DNA from 2 places in the Peribacillus sp. SIMBA_075 genome. Region 2 is predicted to be linked to the other one. Evidence: predicted binding sites of a transcription regulator. Region 2 holds the regulator's gene; the other holds the start of a gene.
The links. The regulator NrdR, encoded in region 2, represses ribonucleotide reductase genes. The targets are predictions, from matches to a motif close to AACACNATATATNGTGTT.
Positions count from the first base shown of each region.

Region 1: the regulator NrdR is predicted to act here: its motif matches at 4,589-4,606, upstream of SB775_RS01930 (vitamin B12-dependent ribonucleotide reductase).

Region 1 is NZ_JAWRYN010000002.1:34,196-44,793, reverse strand. It holds gene SB775_RS01945 (patatin-like phospholipase family protein) at 1-308, opposite strand, end outside; gene splB (spore photoproduct lyase) at 392-1,417, opposite strand; gene SB775_RS01935 (hypothetical protein) at 1,554-1,736, shown strand; gene SB775_RS01930 (vitamin B12-dependent ribonucleotide reductase) at 1,868-4,438, opposite strand; gene SB775_RS01925 (lipoate--protein ligase family protein) at 4,830-5,666, opposite strand; gene SB775_RS01920 (rhodanese-like domain-containing protein) at 5,871-6,254, shown strand; gene gcvPB (aminomethyl-transferring glycine dehydrogenase subunit GcvPB) at 6,416-7,873, opposite strand; gene gcvPA (aminomethyl-transferring glycine dehydrogenase subunit GcvPA) at 7,866-9,212, opposite strand; gene gcvT (glycine cleavage system aminomethyltransferase GcvT) at 9,230-10,336, opposite strand; glycine riboswitch at 10,473-10,555, opposite strand; glycine riboswitch at 10,559-10,598, opposite strand, start outside.
Region 2 is NZ_JAWRYN010000007.1:46,164-56,761, reverse strand. It holds gene rplT (50S ribosomal protein L20) at 1-329, opposite strand, end outside; gene rpmI (50S ribosomal protein L35) at 365-565, opposite strand; gene infC (translation initiation factor IF-3) at 600-1,100, opposite strand; ribosomal protein L20 leader region at 1,199-1,335, opposite strand; gene SB775_RS07960 (GNAT family N-acetyltransferase) at 1,461-1,955, opposite strand; gene SB775_RS07955 (hypothetical protein) at 2,007-2,177, opposite strand; gene thrS (threonine--tRNA ligase) at 2,283-4,214, opposite strand; gene ytxC (sporulation protein YtxC) at 4,629-5,465, opposite strand; gene dnaI (primosomal protein DnaI) at 5,587-6,525, opposite strand; gene SB775_RS07935 (replication initiation and membrane attachment family protein) at 6,512-7,924, opposite strand; gene nrdR (transcriptional regulator NrdR) at 7,989-8,450, opposite strand; gene speD (adenosylmethionine decarboxylase) at 8,719-9,099, opposite strand; partial or broken gene SB775_RS07920 (IS5/IS1182 family transposase) at 9,647-9,869, shown strand; gene SB775_RS07915 (glyceraldehyde-3-phosphate dehydrogenase) at 10,021-10,598, opposite strand, start outside.

The DNA of each region.
Region 1 (10,598 bases), on a different contig from region 2:
GCAATCCATGCTTCCAAAGCGTCACCTTTATAAAGGCCCAGTTTCCAGTATAAAAGGAGCCACTTGGCAAGCGGGATAGGCAAAAGACCACGCCTTTTATCCAGCATGCCGATTAAATCTATATCAAGAAAAAGCTGTTCCATTTCTTTTCCTGTGTACCCAGCGGCTACGAAAGCTGCAATTATGGAACCTGCACTTGTACCGGCTGTCCTATGGAATACAAATCCTCGCTCCTCTAATTCCTGCAGGGCACCCACTAAACCGTAGCCTTTTATCCCGCCTCCGGAAAAAACGCCGTCAATAATCATAGCTGCCCTCCCCTAATCCGGTCTTTACATTTCTAAGCAGGATTAGAGCGATTTATGACAGTTTTATATGGAAAATGCCTTCATCAGGTAAAATACTGAATTTCCGCTTTAGGGAAAAATTCCGCTATATACCCACGAATGGTCGTTTCCAGTTCTGCGGCTTCTTCGGTTTGGTAAACATATTTGCCAATTCCATATCGGCCCCATTTATATTTGCGCTTCGTTTCGTCCAGTTCCAATTTTGTTTTCGGATAGTTTTTTTGAATTACTTTTTTAGCAGGGCCCGTAAATCGATGCTGGATTAGTTCAAAAGTCAAGTCAGGGATATCCACCCCTTTTAACGCCTCACTTAACCGTTCGAATAATTCATGGTAGCCCTCCTTCCACGCTTCATGACGATATATTGGAGCTACGATAAAACCTAAGGGATATCCGGCACCTGCCACTTTACGTGCCGCTTCCATTCTTTCCTCGAAACTCGAAGTTCCGGGCTCGAAATTCTTTATTACGTAACGTGAATTTATACTGAACCGAAATCTCGTTTTTCCATTATGTTCAGCATCCAACAGGTGGTCGACATGATGAAATTTAGTTACGAACCTCAAAACCCCATATTCACTTTTTCCAAAATACTCTATAGCCCTTTTTAACGAATGTGTCAAATGATCAATTCCAACGATATCTGACGTACAGGCCGCCTCAAAACGAGTAATTTCAGGCTTTCTCTCATTGATATATTTTTCAGCTGCCTCAAAAATCTCCTCGAGATTCACATATGTCCTAATGTATGGCTTTGTTCCGAGAGTCGTCTGTAAATAACAATAATGACAATGCCCCATACATCCGGTAGCAAGAGGGATGGCATATTCAGCGGATGGCTTTGAAGAATCGAATTTCAATGTTTTTCTGATGCCCACCACAAGCGTCGACTTGGCGACACGATATTTTTGCTGATCATTTTCTCCAGGAAGATCCCTAATTTGGTTATGTGATGTGGTCTCACGGATTTCAATGTTCAAATCCTCGAATTTCTTTTTCAATTCCCGGCCAAGCGGGTATTCCAATGCCCTAGGCTCGATATATACTAACTGTGGCATAAATGGTTTCATTTCGTTCTCCATTCTTTTATGGATTTGTTCATACTTTCAATCGAACTAGACAATCTAATTAATAAGGATAGTTTTTCTTTATTCTGTTATCCTCATGATTGTTTTTAATTGGAAATCCAAATGAAGGAGATGCAAAATGGCTAATAAACGAGAATTCTTGACAAACGGGGGGAAACAAACGATTACCGTCCAAACAGATAATAAATATCCTAATCCTAGGAATATTCCTGGAGACTCGGTCGATGAATTTTCGGTATTGAAGGATGGAAACCAATACCTGGCCGAAAAGGAAATAGGCCAACAAAATGAAAATGGTTGAATGAACTTAAAAGAGAAAGCCGGATTCGGCTTTCTCTTTTAATAAGTTTAAAAACTACTCGCCCGCTCTTTTAAAAAAAAAGCCGTTAAGATTAGCTTTTCAGCATACTTAACGACTTCCCTTCTATTAGCTTATAGCCCACATTTTAATTGTGCTCCGCAATTCGTGCAAGTATTACATCCGCCCATTTCCTGGACTTCGCCTTTACGGCAGACCGGACAAGTGTTGCCCACTTCCGACCCAATCGTAACATTCGTCGAACGCAGTTCATTTATCGTATCGACCAATACGACTTTTTTCTTTACTTCCACATCTGTCAATTCGTCCATTTCGAGCTGCTCGTCCATTTGGTTTTCTTCCGCTTTGAGCGTGAGAACCTGACTGTCACGGCTGCCATCCACATATACTGTACCGCCTTTTGCTCCGCCTTTATATAGACGTTCATATACTTTTTCAACTTGTTCGACAGTATATCCTTTTGGAGCATTGACCGTTTTACTGATCGAGCTGTCAATCCAGCGTTGAATGATGCATTGAACATCTGCATGGGCTTCAGGAGCTAATTCCATAGCGGAAATGAACCATTTTGGAAGCTCTTGTGTATCAGCTTCTGGATGACGGTCCAAGTATTCCTGAACAATATCAGCCTTAACTTCAATGAATTTGCCAAGACGGCCACTGCGGAAATACGTGAAGGAAAAATATGGTTCAAGACCTGTTGATACCCCAACCATCGTTCCTGTGCTTCCTGTAGGAGCCACTGTCAATAAATGAGAGTTACGGATGCCATATGCAGCAACGCTTTCCCTGATATCTTCCGGCATTTTTTCCATAAATCCAGTTTGTGTGAATCGTGTTCTAAGCTCATCGGTTTCTTTATCCGTTGATCCGATCAGGAACGGGAAACTGCCTTTTTCTTTAGCAAGTTCCACGGATGCCTTGTAAGCTGTAGTCGCAATCGTTTCAAACACCTTGTCAACCAGAATATTTCCTTCTTCAGATCCGTATTCCGTTTCACAGTAGATCAACAGGTCATGCAGACCCATTACACCAAGTCCAACCCGTCGCTCGCCCAGTGCCTGTTTTTTGTTTTCATCCAAGAAATAAGGAGTTGCGTCAATGACATTGTCCTGCATACGCACACCGACTTCGACGGTCTGCTTAAGTTTCTCGAAATTAACGGTTTTGCTATCTTTATCAGCCATTTCAGCCAAATTGACAGCAGCAAGGTTACATACTGAATATGGGGCCAATGGCTGTTCGCCACATGGGTTCGTAGCTACGACCTGTTGACCGTAGGCTTTGGCGTTTGTCATTTCATTAGCATTATCGATAAAGAAAATACCTGGTTCTGCAGAGTATGTTGCACAAATGTTTATTAAGTTCCAAAGCTCTTTAGCTCGGATTTTACGGTAAACACGGACTTTGTGCCCCATTTCCTCCCATTTACGAACATCACCGACTTTATGCCATTCTTGATTATAAGTAGCCATTTCTTCGGCATCATAGCTTTCAACATCAGGAAAACGCAATTCGTATTCCGCATCTTGTTCTGCCGCTTCCATAAATTCCTTTGTCAAGCATATCGAGATGTTGGCGCCCGTAAGAAATTCAGAATTATGGACACTGTACGTTCCGCCTGTACGGATCTTTTCCTCTGCATCCCTAATGATTTTTTCGCTAAATCCACCTAGACCGGGAATTTCCTTATAGTTGATGATTCCTTGATACATAGCCGTTTCCTGTTCGGTGTGCGGCGTGAATTTCAATTTATCCGTTGCATATTTCTTGATTGCTTCATCTTTAGTGTTTTCCACTAGGTATCGAAGGATCCTTGGATTTTGCATTTTAGAAATGATGAATTCTGCAATATCCGGATGCCAATCAGCCAGCATGATCATTTGTGCACCGCGTCTGCTACCGCCCTGTTCAACAAGATGCGTCAATTTCGCGATATCATCAAGCCATGATACTGAACCAGAGGATTTTCCATTAACCCCTTTGGCCAAAGTGTTTCTTGGACGCAGTGTCGATCCGTTCGTACCCACTCCGCCTCCGCGGCTCATGATTTCCATCACTTGTTTCCTATGTTCTGAAATCCCCTCACGTGAATCCGGTACGAATGGCATCACATAGCAGTTGAAATAAGTAACATCCGTATTGGAACCCGCACCATATAATACGCGTCCTGCCGGAACAAAATTAAGGTTCTTTAGTTCTTCATAGAATTTATTGAACCATTCCGTTCTTTTTTCTTCCGTGGTTTCCACTGAAGCCAAGCCCGTTGCATTACGTTTCGCAATTTGTTCATAGTATATTTCAAGCGGCTTTTCGATAATATCCAGCGGACGGTTTACAATCCCCGTCTCCACTTCTTCCGGATTATCCAATACGCCACGGAATTCTTCATCCACCAATACTTTGGCTTTTTTCATTTCCCAATCTATTTCAACGATGTAACCGAGACCCCTTGCCGGGAATTTCGGATCTTCCTTAATCGTCAACACTACGAAATCGCCTGCCGAGAGTGTGATTTTTTCAGTATCCTTAAAAGAATAGCGGTCAAGCATGACTAGACGGGACACGCCCTTATGCGCCATTTTCATATCAGCAGTTACAGGGTGAACCTGGGGAAATAAAGAAATATCCTTATTCAACCTTTCTAGATCAACCTTTAAAGCTTCTTTTATTACAACCGACATAATTCCCTCTCCTTTATATGTTTCAAGATCCGTTCTTGCTGCCGCAAAAATCTATATGTAGCCTTACATGTCCGTTTCGCTTAACAAGTACCCTAAATTTATCATAGCGAAACCCAAAAATCAACATATAGTGTCGCATTAAATATTTCAACTACTATATATTGTGTTTGTTTTGAATAACATTTAATTTTGTCAAACGATAAATCAATTAATATAGTTAGCAAAAGGGAGGAAAATGTCGATTTATAATAATTTTTCATCAGATTTCAATTAATTTGGGCCTTGCTTTTTCCCCATGCCTTTTAGGGCTTATCCCTGCAAGGAATAGCTTATTTGGTCAAACAAATCTGAAAAAACTTTTTTATTATCCACTTTAATTATCCTGCTTTTTCTATCTCATGAAATTCCATTCATCGCTTTCATATTTACTTTCTGCAATGGCCTTCACTTCCTGCAATTGCTTTTCAGTTAGGACGTATGGCTCTAACTCGATCGAAAGTCCTTCGGCAAAACCTTTTTCAAAAGCTTCTTTCGCTTCAGGAATGGTAACCTTTCTTCCGGCAATGTCATTTATGGCCACAGCTTTATTTTTTAAGCTTTTTTGCATTCTCTCCTTAACCCTGTCATTTGAGAATTTAAATACGCTAAAGAGCTTATCATCATCAAGTTCAAGCAAAATGGAACCGTGCTGAAGGATGACGCCCTTTTGCCTGGTTTGAGCGCTGCCAGCGACCTTCCTGCCCTCGACGACCAGTTCATACCAGCTTGGAGCATCAAAGCAGACGGAAGACCTGGGCGTTTTTAAAGCCGCTTTTTCCTGATCGGTTCTAGGCACGGCAAAATAAGCATCCAATCCCAGATTCCTGAACCCCATTAATATTCCTTCAGAAATGACACGATATGCTTCAGTAACGGTAGTTGGCATTCCCGGGTAGGATTCTGGAACGATTACACTATAAGTCAATTCATGCTCGTGCAGTACCGCTCGTCCTCCTGTTGGTCTGCGAACAAAACCAAGGCCCTGCCTTTTGACCTCTTCCATATCGATTTCCGCTTCTGCCTTTTGAAAATAACCAATCGACAATGTCGCTGGGTCCCAACCGTAAAAGCGTATGATTGGCGGAATTTCCCCTTTGCTTTGCCAGTTTAGCAGTGCTTCGTCCAGCGCCATATTAAACGCCGGTGAACAATATCCAGAATCTATAAAACCCCATTTTTCTTTAGTCATCCTTACCCCTCGTTTCAATAGACTGTTTTTCAATACCCCACAAAAAAACTCACATGTAGTAGTTTAACAGACTTTAACACTCTAAAAAAGAAAGTGCTATCAAGTCGATGAAGAATTTGATGAAAATTCTTTTTGATTATTGGGTAAAGCAATTATATAATAAAGATTGTCTGTATTCGTTAAGGTAGAAGGGAGTTTTTATGTTTGGAAATATTATATACACTGCTCATCATCTTAGGAGTGGTTATTGCGTATTCACTTTTTAATTGGTACCGCCAGCGTAAAATCGTTAAAACATTAACACAGGACGAATTTATCGCTAACTACAGAAAAGTGCAGCTAATCGATGTGCGGGAACCGAATGATTTCGATAATGGCCATATCTTAGGCGCAAGAAACATCCCTATGACGCAAATGAAAACCCGCTTGGTCGAAATTAGGCCGGACAAGCCTGTATATTTGTACGCTCAAAGCGAAATCATCAGCGGAAGAGCTGCAGCCATGCTATACAAAAAGGGCTACAGGGAACTTTTTCACTTAAAGGGCGGTTTCAAGATGTGGACCGGGAAAATCAAAGCAAAGAAATAAGACCCCATCTCCGCATGGGCTCTTTTAAATTAAAAAGCCTTCATACGCATCATGCGTGCTCCAGGAAAATGAAAGTTAACTGTTCGACTTTAATGAATTCTTACATAAACATGAAAAATCCCCGCCGGCAGGCAGGGATTTTTTTCGTGTAAGCTATCAGTCTATGCTTGATAGCGCAGAATAGGTTTTCTTGCAGCAAGAGTTTCATCAAGCCGCTTAATAACGGTTGTATGCGGAGCTTCCTGAACGATTTCCGGGGTTTCTTCCGCTTCCTTGGCAATCTGGATCATTGCATCGATGAATGCATCCAGCGTTTCTTTTGACTCGGTTTCAGTCGGTTCTATCATCATTCCTTCTTCCACGTTCAACGGGAAGTAAATGGTTGGAGGATGATACCCGAAATCCAGCAATCTTTTTGCTATATCGAGGGTCCTTACCCCTAATTTCTTTTGCCTGCGTCCGCTTAATACGAATTCATGCTTACAATGACGATTATATGGTAAGTCAAAAAATGGTTCCAACCTACGCATCATATAATTGGCATTGATGACCGCATTCTCTGTGACGGCTTTAAGGCCATCAGGACCCATTGAACGAATGTACGTATAAGCTCTAACATTTATCCCGAAGTTCCCATAGTATGGTTTTACCCTGCCAATGGATTGCGGGCGGTCATAATCAAGAACGAATTGCTCATCTTGTTTTACAACAAGCGGTTTAGGCAAGTAGGGAATCAAATCCGACTTTACCCCTACAGGGCCGGAACCCGGACCGCCGCCGCCATGCGGACCTGTGAATGTTTTATGGAGATTTAAGTGAACCACATCAAAGCCCATATCACCCGGGCGTGCTTTTGATAGGACTGCATTCAGATTGGCTCCGTCATAGTAAAGCTTCCCACCTGCATCATGGACAAGTTGTGCCATTTCCAAAATGTTCTCTTCAAACAATCCCAATGTATTGGGGTTCGTCAGCATCAAGGCCGCCGTATCCGGTCCGACAACACGCTTTAAATCTTCAAGGTCGACTAACCCATTTTCATCGGACTTCACTGTAATCGTTTCAAGTCCGGCAACAGTTGCAGATGCAGGATTCGTACCGTGTGCAGAATCAGGTACGATCACTTTCGTCCGTTCTGTATCGCCATTCGCTTCGTGAAAAGCGCGAATCATCATCAACCCTGTCCATTCACCGTGTGCACCTGCTGCAGGTTGTAATGTCACTAGATCCATTCCTGTGATTTCCGTTAAATGTTCCTGCAAATCAAATAATAGTTCCAAGGCTCCCTGGACTGTAGTCGGGTCTTGATATGGATGGATATGGGCGAAACCGTTATAGCGTGCCACATTTTCATTTATTTTCGGATTATATTTCATCGTGCATGAACCCAGCGGATAAAAACCCGAATCCACCCCATGATTCCGTTTGGAAAGTGCTGTATAGTGACGCATGATATCCAGTTCGGACACCTCAGGAAGCTCTGCCTCTTCTTCACGGATGTAGTCGGCAGGAAGAATTTCTTCGAGCGGAATAGTTGCAACATCCATTTCTGGCAGACTGTACCCGATTCGACCGGAAGTGCTGATTTCAAAAATGAGTGATTGATCTTGATTATTCATGTTGATCCCCCAATTCCTGCGCAAGTGCATCGATTTCTTCTTTTGTTCTAAGTTCCGTTACCGCAACCAGCATATGGTCTTTCAGCTCAGGATAAACCGTCCCTAAATCGAAGCCGCCAATCATCCCTTTTTCAAAAAGGTTTTTATTGATTTCTGAAAACGAAGCAGGCAGTTTAATGACAAATTCATTGAACGAAGGACCGTCGAACATCACTTCTATCCCTTTTGCCTTTATAGCTTTTTTCGCATAGTGTGCTTTTTGAATATTTTGCACGGCCATTTCTTTGACACCCTTTTTCCCAAGCGCCGTCATTGCAACAGAAGCTGCCAAGGCATTCAACGCTTGATTGGAACAAATGTTGGATGTGGCCTTATCACGGCGAATGTGCTGTTCACGAGCTTGAAGCGTCAACACAAAGCCCCTTTTTCCATTTTCATCCACCGTTTGACCGACGAGCCGGCCCGGAACTTTCCGAACAAGTTTATTAGTAACGGCAAAATATCCACAGTGAGGTCCCCCGAATGCCGCTGGAATGCCGAATGGCTGAGCATCTCCCGTTACGATATCTGCACCGAGTGAACCTGGGGGTGTCAAAGCCCCCAGTGCAAGCGGATTACTGGAAACGATAAACATGGACTTGGCGCCATGAATGATTTCTTCCATTTCTTTCAATGGCTCTATCCGTCCAAAAAAATTCGGATATTGCACAATCACTCCTGCAATGTCATCATTCATTAATTCCTTTAAAGCAGCCATGTCCGTCACACCGTCTTTATAAGGAATTTCAATCACTTCCACGCGTTGCCCTTTCGCATATGTCTTCACAACTTCTCTTGATTCAGGATGAACTGCTCCTGAAATGAGAATCTTCTTGCGCCGAGTCTGACCTGAAGCAAGCATGGCCGCCTCAGCCAGCGAAGTCCCGCCGTCATACATGGAGGAGTTAGCTACGTCCATACCCGTCAACTCACAAATCATCGTTTGATATTCAAAGATGGCCTGCAGCTCACCCTGTGAAATTTCGGGCTGATAGGGAGTATAAGCCGTATAAAATTCAGAACGGGAAAGAACGTGATCGACGATGACCGGTGCATAATGGTCATAGACACCCGCACCAAGGAAGGAAGCATAGTTTTTAAGATCCGCATTCTTGGCAGCAAGCCTTGATAATTCTTTCATTAATGCAGGTTCCGATTTAGCAGGTTTGATATCGTATTCTCCTTGAAAGCGAACACTTTCAGGGATATCATTGAAAAGTTCTTCAACAGCAGGTACCCCTATAACTTCCAGCATTTCTTGTTTATCTTGCTCTGTCATGGGTAAATAACGATGTTTCATCTAATGACCATTCCCCTCTATTTACGTGGTTTTTTATAAAAAGGTGTTTGTATTATAACGGCTTTCAAACGTTTGGAACGGATTTCCACTTCAATTTCCGCATCCAGCACCGAATATTCCTTATCGATAAGTACCAATCCTACGTTTTTCTTCAACGTTGGTGATTGGGTACCAGTCGTGACCTCCCCAATGACTTTGTCCCCGCTGTAGACCTTATACCCATGACGAGGAATGCCACGGTCAATCATTTCAATTCCCACAAGCTTCCGGGGTGCCCCTTTCTCCTTTTGTTCAGCAAGAACGGCTTTCCCGAAAAAATCGGCTTCCTTATCCACTTTTACCGCAAAACCAATCCCGGCTTCTATTGGAGTAATGTCCGCTGAAAGCTCCTGCCCATACAGCGGCAGTTTCGCTTCAAAACGCAGGGTATCACGAGCACCTAAACCAATCGGCTGTATCCCTTCTTCCTTTCCGGCATCCATTATCGCCTTCCAAAGGGCAGGGCCGTTTTCACTGTCGCTATATATTTCAAAACCATCTTCACCAGTATATCCAGTACGGGATACCAATGTGGAGATACCATTTATCATGACATTCTCCTTGAACTTGAAAAATCCAATTTCACTTAAGGCAGTATTTTCTGAAAGTTTTTGCAATATCTTCTCTGCAGATGGTCCTTGAAGTGCTAGCTGTATATAGTCACTCGATACATTCGTAATCTGGGCATCTTCCGTTAGATTAGCTTGCAGCCAATCGAAATCTTTTTCTGTATTCGCTGCATTGACCACGAGCAGATAGTCGTCTTCCGCCCTTTTATAAACGATGAGATCATCAACCGTCCCGCCGTTTTCATAACACATGGCCGAATATTGGGCACCGCCCGTTTGCAGCTTTGATATATCATTAGTCAGCATCTTCTGTAAAAAGGAAAGGCTCCCAGGACCCTTAACATCAACTTCCCCCATATGCGATACATCGAACAGACCCGCTTTTGTACGTACGGCTTCATGTTCGTCCTTTATACCCGAAAATTGGACAGGAAGTTCCCAGCCGCCAAAATCAATCGTTTTCCCTCCGTATTCACGATAAACCTCAAATAGTGGTGTTCTTTTTAAATTGGTCAAAAAATGACCCCCCTCAGATTTTTTAAAATTAAATTGGCTTCATTATCAAAGCTTTTTGTCCTTACGCATCAGATATTCTGATTCATGATGTAAAAAAAGCACAAAAAAGGACAGAGAAAGCCCGTTTGAGCTTTTTCTCTGTCCTGAAACCTGAAAGTTTACCTATATAATAGGTTTTCCCCTTTGGTGGCCGTCCCAAACGGGCGGCGCTCTCCAGAGTTGCGTCCAATAAGAGTTCTTTTGCCTGAGAGATTCACTGCTA
Region 2 (10,598 bases):
GCTAATTGAGCAAAAGCTTGTTCGTCAGCAACAGCAAGATCTGCAAGCATTTTGCGGTTCACTTCGATACCAGCAAGCTTTAGACCATGCATTAAACGGCTGTAAGAAAGACCGTTGATGCGTGCTGCAGCGTTGATACGAGTGATCCAAAGTTTGCGGAAATCACGTTTTTTCTGACGACGGTCACGGAAAGCATAGTTTCCTGACTTCATTACTTGTTGGTTAGCTACTTTGAAAAGAATATGTTTCGCGCCATAGTAACCTTTAGCTAATTTTATTACCTTTTTACGACGTTTGCGAGTAACAGTACCGCCTTTTACACGTGGCATGTTATTTCCCTCCTATTTAACTCGATAAATCGAACTTATTTAATATTGTCTAGCATATGACGAATACGTTTGAAGTCACCTTTGCTTACAAGGCTAGCTTTGCGAAGCTTACGCTTTTGCTTAGTAGATTTGTTAGCAAATAAATGGCTTGTGTAAGCGTTAGAACGCTTAAGTTTGCCGGATCCAGTCTTTTTGAAACGTTTAGCAGATCCGCGGTGAGTTTTCATTTTAGGCATAAGGTATTCCTCCTCATTACAAATTACTTTACAATTACTTTTCAGCTTTTGGTGCTAAGATAATGAACATGCTGCGTCCGTCCATTTTTGGATGTTGCTCGATTGTAGCCACTTCTTTACATGCTTCAGAAAAACGAACGAGTACACGTTGACCAATTTCCTTATGTGTAATGGCACGTCCTTTGAATCGGATAGAAGCTTTTACCTTATCGCCTTTTTCAAGGAATTTAATACCGTTGCGAAGCTTCGTATTGAAATCATGTTCTTCAATCGTCGGGCTCAAACGAACCTCTTTAAGACTGATGACCTTTTGATTTTTACGTGCTTCCTTGTCTTTCTTTTGCTGCTCGAAGCGGTGTTTTCCGTAGTCCATGATCCGGGCTACCGGAGGCTTTGCATTTGCAGCAACTAAAACTAGATCAAGATTTACACGAGCGGCAATTTCCAATGCTTCGAATTTCGTTTTAATTCCAAGTTGTTCTCCGTTTTGGTCAATAAGACGAACTTCACGGGCTCGGATGCCCTCGTTTACCATCGCGTCTTTACTAATAGTTAGCCACCTCCAAAGATATTGGCGAATACGAATATTTGAATCAATTCGGTCACGCTCACAACTCGCTTACAGGATTTAATCATAATAAAAAAGTGTGGATGCATGCTGCACCCACACTGATAGACTCATTCAGAAAGATCCAAATAATCAAATCATGACCTGTTAACTGCATTGCTTGCGTCAACCAGGTGAGAAGCGGGTGCTTCTTCTTTTCCTCAAACACGTATTCAATTCACTTTAGAAATATATCATAAACACTGATGACTTGTCAAATGCTATTTTATACGTTTTTCACAACAAAATTAATATTATCAGACATTCTGTTATTTGACAATACGTTTTTTAAAGTAATTTAGACAAATAGTATTCGTCATGATAGCTATCATCGAAAAATAATGAGTCCCGTTTCGTTCCTTCTAGTTCAAAACCCATCTTTTTATAAAGGGAAAGTGCCGGTTCATTGTTGGCAATAACGGTCAATTCAAGGCGCCGGATTTCATATTCAAGTGCTTGCTCCTCCATTTTTTGAAACAGCTTCGTACCGACTCCTTTTCCTCTCTCTTGTTCGGAGATGCCGATAACAATTTTGGCAGAATGCTTTGTTCTGCTAAGATTATTGCCCAATAAGATGAGATACCCTATCAAGTTGCCGCCGCTTGCTGCAACGAGGAAAACGGAGCGGGGGCTACTTTCAATTTGCTCGATTTGCCTCTCCAATTTACTCTCCGTTGCTTTTCTTTCTCCCGGATTGTACAACATGAACCCGGAATCTTCAACATGATTGATCAGAGCTGCCAATTTCCCGGCATCTTGCCTTGTAGCCTTTCGAATTTCCATCTCTTCCACTCCCTCTTTTTTTACAGTCCCTACGGATAGAACCATCAAAAGTTAAGAGTTTTCTTTCGCCTTTTTCCTTTTCTCAATGGTGTCCCAAGAATATAGAGCTATCCAAAAAATCAGGACCGGGACAATTGCATATTGCCGATAATCATCCAATAACAATAAGATGATGATGGCAAGGAATGTTGGCCCAAATAGATAAGAAAATTTCTTTTTCATGCTGACCCCCCTTTTCATTGCCGGACATATATTCACATGATGGTTTCATTTTATCATGCCTTAATTAAAAAGAGGGACACAACGATATGTGCCCCCCTTTTGCTGTTAACGGCTTACTTCCGCTTTAATCGCTGCAACAAAATCTTCAAAAGCGATTGTTTCCGATTTTTGTTCACCGTATTTTCGTACATTCACACTGCCTTCTTTGGCTTCATTATCTCCAACAACCAGCATGTACGGGATTTTTTGCATTTGTGCTTCACGGATTTTATAACCGATTTTCTCGTCACGTGTATCCAGATCGACGCGAATGCCTTGCGCTTTAAGTTTTTCCTGCACTTCTTTCGCATAATCCAGGTGCACTTCAGGTGAGACCGGAATCACTTGTGCTTGGATAGGTGCCAGCCAAGTCGGGAATGCTCCCTTGTATTCTTCGATCAAGTAAGCGACGAAACGTTCCATTGTGGAAACGACCCCGCGGTGGATTACAACCGGACGGTGCTGCTTGCCGTCTTCACCGACATAATTAAGATCAAAACGTTCAGGGAGCAAGAAGTCAAGCTGAACAGTGGAAAGCGTTTCATCTTTCCCTAAGGCAGTACGAACCTGGACATCAAGCTTAGGACCGTAGAATGCCGCTTCACCTTCCGCTTCGAAATAATCAAGACCAAGTTCATCCATAGCACCTTTTAACATGCTTTGTGCTTTTTCCCACATGGAATCGTCATCGAAATATTTTTCAGTATCCTGCGGATCGCGATATGACAGACGGAATGAATAATCCTTGATATCGAAATCTTTATATACTTCCTGAACCAGGTTCACAACACGCTTGAACTCTTCTTTGATTTGATCTGGACGGACGAATATGTGCGCATCATTCAATGTCATCCCACGTACACGCTGAAGGCCGGAAAGGGCACCTGACATTTCATAGCGGTGCATCAAGCCAAGCTCGGCAATCCGGATTGGCAGTTCGCGGTAGCTGTGGATACTGTTTTTATATACCATCATGTGGTGCGGACAGTTCATCGGACGCAGGACAAGCTGTTCGTTTTCCATTTCCATGACAGGGAACATGCCGTCCTGGTAATGATCCCAGTGTCCAGAAGTTTTATAAAGGTCCACGCTTCCCATTACAGGTGTGTAGACATGGTCGTAACCAAGGCGTTCTTCCTTATCAACGATATACCTTTCGATTGTCCGGCGGATTGTTGCGCCTTTTGGCAACCACATCGGCAATCCTTGCCCCACCTTTTGTGAGCTCATGAACAAGTTCAATTCTTTGCCGATTTTACGGTGGTCACGTTCCTTCGCTTCTTCGAGGAAACGCAGGTGTTCGGCTAAATCTTCTTTTTTATAGAAAGCCGTTCCGTAAATACGCTGAAGCATTTTGTTTTTGCTATCGCCTCTCCAGTATGCACCAGCGATGCTCAACAGCTTGAATTCTTTGATTTTTCCGGTTGATGGAACGTGAATTCCACGGCAAAGGTCAAAGAATTCCCCTTGCTCATAGAGCGTTACTTGCTGATCGGCTGGAATCGCATCGATCAACTCCAGTTTATACTCGTCGCCTATTTCTTTAAAACGGGAAATGGCCTCATCACGACTCACTTCGATGCGGGAAATTTCCAAGTTTTCGTTGACGATTTTCTTCATTTCTTTTTCAATCAATGGTAGGTCTTCAGGAGTCAATGATTCCTCCAGATCCATATCGTAGTAAAAACCGCCCTCAATGACTGGCCCTACACCGAATTTGGCGTTTTTGTACAAACGTTTGATCGCTTGTGCCATCAAGTGTGCTGTACTGTGACGCAATATTTCAAGAGCATCCGCTGCGTCCTGTGTTACGATTTCGATTGTGCCGTCTTGTTCAATCGGGCGTTTCAAATCATATAATTCACCATTGAATTTTCCAGCAATGGATTTTTTCCTTAAACCAGGACTGATGGATGCAGCGATTTCTTCAGTTGTTGTGCCTTTAGCAAACTCCTTGACCGCTCCGTCAGGAAAAGATATTTTCAGTAATTCAGACATTCCGTTTCACTCCTTCTTATTGTTCAAACAAATTTAAGGGTTTTTGATTCCATTACAACACAAAAAGCCCGCCCCTGTATAAAACAGGGACGAGCTTAGTAATAAATATCATTAACCCGCGGTTCCACCCTCGTTCCATCTTGCTTTTCACGGCAAAACGGCACTTGTAACTTGGTAACGGCAGCTTCCCGTCAGCTCATATTCGCAAAATGCCTGCTTTCCGAGCCGAAGTTTAAAGGTGGTAAGTGTTCCATGCGAATAGGAAGCTTACAGCCTTTTGGCTCCCCTCTCTGATAATCGGCGATTAGAATACCCTTGTCCTCATCATAACTTTTAGTTTTTTAATAGTATGTAGGAAATTATAATTTGTTATACAGTGAAAATCAAGGTTAATTTTCTTTTTACGAAGAAAGATTATTCAAATGCATTTGAAAAGGACGAAAGCGGCAGGACGGTCGCCCGTTCTTCGAAAATCCTTGAAATGGTCTGAATCAGCCCTTCTTCCTTGTCATCGGTATAGATGCATAAGTTTTCGGGAGCAATCGATAAAAGCGGGGCAAGTATCACCGTATCAAGAAAAAGTGAACTTTTTGCAAGAAGCCTCCTGTCGATCATACTATTGATTTTTGGACGGTCGAGTTTGCTGAATTTCTGATCATAGAAATGAAAACCATCCCGGTTGACCAAGTGAAGCTTTCTTAATTTCGACTCCTGCCCATGAAGGCAATCACGGAGAGTGGCAATGAAATTTTGATAGTCCTGTTCCAGCTTGTATTCATCAATCGCCTTGACGACATACTTTTCCAAAGTTTGCTGAAATGATTTTAAACGGAAGGTCGTAAAAGAATCGAATGAAAAAGATACCTTTCCAGCCAAGATGCTTTGAAGTCCTTCCTCAATCAATCGTTTCTCCGTACTGAATGCTTCCTCTTGATTCCTGGCTCTTTCCACCTCGATGATTGATGATGCAATTTCAATGATGGCTTCAATTTCTTCCCGTTCCCGATAAAAAAATTTACCGACTATTATTTGCTCCAGAACAGGAAGCGTCTTTTCTTCCAATAAAAAAGAATGAAATGCATCTCGAAGCAGAATTAGCCACTTATCACCTGAAGACTCCGTCATATCCACATGCATGCCTTGTTGCGGAAGAAATCGAATGTATGCTTGAAATTCTGCCCCCAGTGGATGGACAGAAACGAAATCCAGTAATTTCAATGCCTCTGAATCGTTTTGAAACGAAATTTGCACTACGACATCCCCCCTTCCCCCTTGCTTCTTTTTTCATGTATATGGGGATGGGGACGTGTTTAGAAGTGGGATGGACCTTGTAAGAAGAAAAAAGTGACCTCCATTAAGAGACCACTTTTCTTCATCTTCTCCGATTCACGCCATCAAGCTTGACCGGCTCCGCTAAATATTGAATTCTTTCCAGTACCCTGGCCGCCTTCACTTCTTCCTTTTCACCACGCTGTGAAAAGGTCAGGTGATTCTCCAGGCCATTCATGTCAAAATTCGAAGTGAAAAACGTCGGAAGGTTTTCCAGCATTCTAAATTGCAAAATCGGGCCAAAAACCTCATCGCGTCCCCAGCTTGTCATGGACTCCGCTCCAATATCATCCAGCATGAGGATCGGTGCCGTTTTCACCATCTCAATTTTTTCATTGACCGTATTGTCACCTATCGAACCCTTAAGTTCCCTCAAGTAGTCAGGTACATAGACAATAAGGGAGGAAATTTGCCTTTCTGCAAGTTCATTGGCAATCGCACCTAATAAATACGTTTTCCCAACACCGAATTTACCATATATATATAAGCCTTTTTGCCTTTTGCCTGGTTCATACTCCATAATGAACGACATCGCTTTACTTAAAACACCTAAGCGTTTGTTTTGATCATCCGTTTGAGTGAAGTCGTCAATGGTCGCCTTTAAAATATCCTTCGGCACGTAAAGGCTGCGGATCAATTTTTCACGTTTCCGCTTTTCATCCTCTGCCAATTTCCGCGGGCAGATTTCATAATGCAGATTCAGGGCCTTCCCTTGAACGACCAATTTGGGATAATACCCCTGCATCATATTGATGCAGCCGTCCAAGCTTGGACATTTATCGCACTTATTGCTTTGTGAAGTGAACTCATAAAGCTTCCCCAAGTTTTTTTCGATCATGTCTTCCGTGACCGTCGAACTGTTGGCATTCAAAAATAACCGCACCTGTTCATCTTCAAAAATCTCTTGTTTCAGCTTTTCATAACGCTGTTGAAATTGGTTTGTATTGGCCAATTTATTCAGGGATCTATTAATCTTTTCCATCGTTCATTTCACCTCCTGCTTTCCACTGCTTCCATTTTTCCTGAAGCTCACGTTTCTGGGCATTCAATTCGGGCTGATCCGCATTCAGCTCTTGCTGTGCTTCTTCTTTTTTCTCAAGCCACTCCGGAACCACTTCTTCCCGTATCGTCTTTTTCCGGCCGCCCTTCGCAGCATTCCTGCTCCCTTGAGCCCAGTCCTGATATTTCCGGTGTTCATTTTTAGCTAGTTCCATCGCCTCGATGACGGTGGAGACCTTCAGCCGTGCCCAATGGCCTGCCAATTTTTCCACATAGCCCTTCGTGAACTTCATATCCGTTTTGAGCATGACATATTCAATCAAGACATTGACGACACCAGGATTCAGCTTTTGGTTGATCATCACGCCCTCCACCACTTTCAAATCACCGCTTGATGGCTCTGCACCGCCGGACAATTGCATCAGCCGCTCCCGTGGGGATATCGTCTCCAAATGCCGGATTAGCTCTTGTTCCTGTGTTTTCGGTTCTTCTTTTTGTGTCCGTTCACGAATCGGCTGCACTCGATTGACCAGGGAAGGCATGTCTGCCTGCCGTTCAATCTGATACCAGTCCCTTGCCGCCTTCCTGAGCATTTCCTCATCGATCTCATCATCCAATGAAACGGCATCCATTACTAGTTTTTGCATTTCAAGCGGATCAATGCCATATAAAAAAGCAAGTTTGGCAATCGTACTTTTAATTTTCGGAGTAAAGGCCTTTTTCGGTACGATCGAAGATTTCATCCCGGCTAATAAAAGTTCAAAATCGAATAAGTTGTCAAACCCCGAAGGCTCGACGCCATCCGTCCGGTCGATATATTGCTGATCAGGAATGGGGTTCCATTCGTTTTTTGCTTCATCCGTTACATATAAAGAGTCCAAATGATCTGATGAGAATACCTCCGCAAAAGATTTAGTCACACTTTCATATTGATCCGTTAAGATATGATCATCACAAAAGAATCTCTTTAACCGGTTGAATTGTGCTTTACCGATCTTTTTGTATAAATAGATATTCAGCATTCCATCCGTGAAGAACTGTTGAGGGGAAAGCGGCGGATTTATCTCATAGATAAATTCCTTTGTCTCATTTTTCGATTTCTTATATACATTCAACAAACCGATTCCCTCAAGTAAAAGTCGGGCTTCGTAAATATCACCTAACTTAAGGCCGATTGTATTCATTAATTGATAATGTGAGGAGGTTTCCGACCATAGCCTGTTTTCCTCCAACTCACTCCATAACGTCATATATAGGCTAATACAGATAGGTCCAATAAGAGGTTGATAAAGTCGGGTAAGTATTTTCCGATCATAATCATGAAGCAGCCCCGCAGATGAGACCAAATATGAATCAGCTGGGAGCAATTCTTGCCAATGCATTGACATCTCCATTCAAACCTTTCAAAAGATGTAGTGAAAAAAGAGCCAAAGTAAATCTTCAGCTCTACTTTCTTTCTTTATTTATTAAATCTTTCAATTCATCGATAAAGACATTGATATCTTTAAATTGTCGATAGACGGATGCGAATCTAACATAGGCAACCTCATCGACTTCTGCCAGCTTGTCCATCACCATTTCGCCGACACTGTCGCTTTTCACTTCCGATATGCCCTGGTTGCGTAGTTCTTTTTCTACATAACTGGTAATTTGCTCTAGTTCTTTCAAGGGAACCGGACGTTTTTCGCAAGCCCTGATTAAGCCACGCAGGATTTTATCACGACTGAACTCTTCCCGTGTACCGCCTTTTTTCACTACAATGAGCGGTGTTTCCTCTACCTTTTCAAATGTCGTGAATCGAAAACCACATGCCTCACATTCACGGCGTCGTCGAATCGATTTACTTTCATCGACTGGCCTGGAATCGAGCACTCTTGTTCCGTTATATTGACATGATGGGCATTTCATCATTATCAGCTCCGTATTTTATGTAGGACTCCCCTATCTAAATGTTCCCCAAGGAATTACTTTTCTATCTTAATCTTATATTAAAAGGAACGGCCAGTACAAGTAAAAAGTGTAACTTCCAGCAGCAGGCACTTTTTATCACGCACTAGAAGCACCGTTATCAAAGTCTTTGTGCTCTGGGATACTTACCCTTATAAATTGAAGCAAGATCGGATTCATTGCATTAAAAAAGAGATGCACCCATGGCATCTCTGTGTATACGTGTTTTTTATAGGGCACTTATATTGGCTTTTTTCATTTGTACAGGACCTAATCCACGTGGTAATTCTATGTTCTCGCGTGTTTGCGCATTCAAAGCTTCTGCAATGTAATCTGCCGCAATATTCGGATCCAAGTTACCGCATGTATAGACATCAATGCTGGCATAGCCGTGTTCAGGAAAACTGTGAATCGTTAAGTGTGATTCAGAAATGATGACAACCCCACTAACTCCTTGTGGAGCAAACTTGTGAAAGGCAACTTCTCGTACCTCTGCACCTGATTTTAAAGCAGCATCAACAAAAATCTTTTCAATCAAATCGATATTGTTCAGTTTCTCAAAGTCACAACCCCAAAGTTCAGAAATGACATGTCTACCCATAGTTTCCATAGTGTAAGCAGTTTCCATTTTAAGCTTCCCCCTTACCATGATTAAAAAATAAGTCTGATAACTACCACGGGGGAAAGTTAGTCCAAAGAGGTCCTAACCCTTTAAGTAGCCATCATGCAAACCGCTTTTGAAGAAGTTCACGATTCATAGTATATATGGTTTAAATTTTTTTTGCAACTCCAAATTGAATTTTTGGATAGATAAACTTTTTATGTAATAAAGATATGGGGGAGGTCCCAATGTGGGGCAAATTCTGTTTTCGTGTGTTTATTCAGCGCCATAAGGCAGCCAGAAATTGATGATCAATGAATTAAAAATGGTCTGCTAAAAAAATTTAGCAGATAGACAAACTCGATAATAATTGAGTTTGTCTACTGTTTTTTATGTTTTTAATATTTGGCCGTTTATTGGAACGTGGGGCACTCGCTTTCCGCGGGCGGTCCGCCATTGCGCCTGTGGGGTCTCCCTTTGACGCGCTTTCCCCGAAAGGAGCCTCGAACACCCGCTCCAATCACTTTGTTTTAAGATAGAATCCTTTAGTCTATTTAAGGCAGAGAACAAGGGGATTAAGGACAGTTCAACTAATCCTGAAGAGTAGCTACTATGTGAAAGATGAACGAACAAAACAAGTTTGCCTATTCGTTTCATGCAGCATCGAACTTCAATGCATTTGTGTTGGGGACGATACGCATGATCGTCATATCTTAGAGCCTCTGGTTGAACCAGTGATTCCAGAAAGTTGGAAAACCAGGAGAGTTTCCGCAGATGCAAAGGAAGAGCACGGTATGCGCTGGGTCACTATTCTCTCTAACTGCTTCAAATCCAATAAAAAATCAAAAAGGTTTCGGAATGTGGCCATTCCGAAACCTTTTTGTCTACAAACTGGGCCCGCTAAAAAATTTAGCAGGCTCGATTTTTTCATTATTTTACTGATAATTCAACTTCGGAAGTTTTTTTCAACTCGGATGCAACTAATTTTACAAGGTCCACTACCCGGTTGGAGTAACCCCACTCATTATCATACCAAGCCAGGACTTTAACTTTCCTGTCACCAATCATCATCGTTGTCAAACCATCGATGATGGCAGAGTGAGGATTAGTTTTGAAATCACTGGAAACCAAAGGTTCCATCGTGAATTCCATGATCCCTTTAAGTTCATTTTCTGAAGCGTCGATGAACGCTTGATTCACTTCATCAATCGTGACATCACAGTTTAAATCCACAACAAGGTCGACTAGGGACACGTTAGGTGTCGGTACGCGTATCGCCATTCCGTGAAGCTTGCCTTTTAATTGAGGCAACACCAATGAGATCGCTTTTGCAGCTCCTGTCGTCGTAGGAATGATGCTTTCCGCAGCGGCACGAGCACGTCTTAAGTCTTTGTGCGGGTTATCGATATTATTTTGATCATTTGTATAAGAATGTATCGTTGTCATTAAACCATTATTAATGCCGAATTTTTCATCAAGCACTTTTGCAACCGGTCCAAGACAGTTAG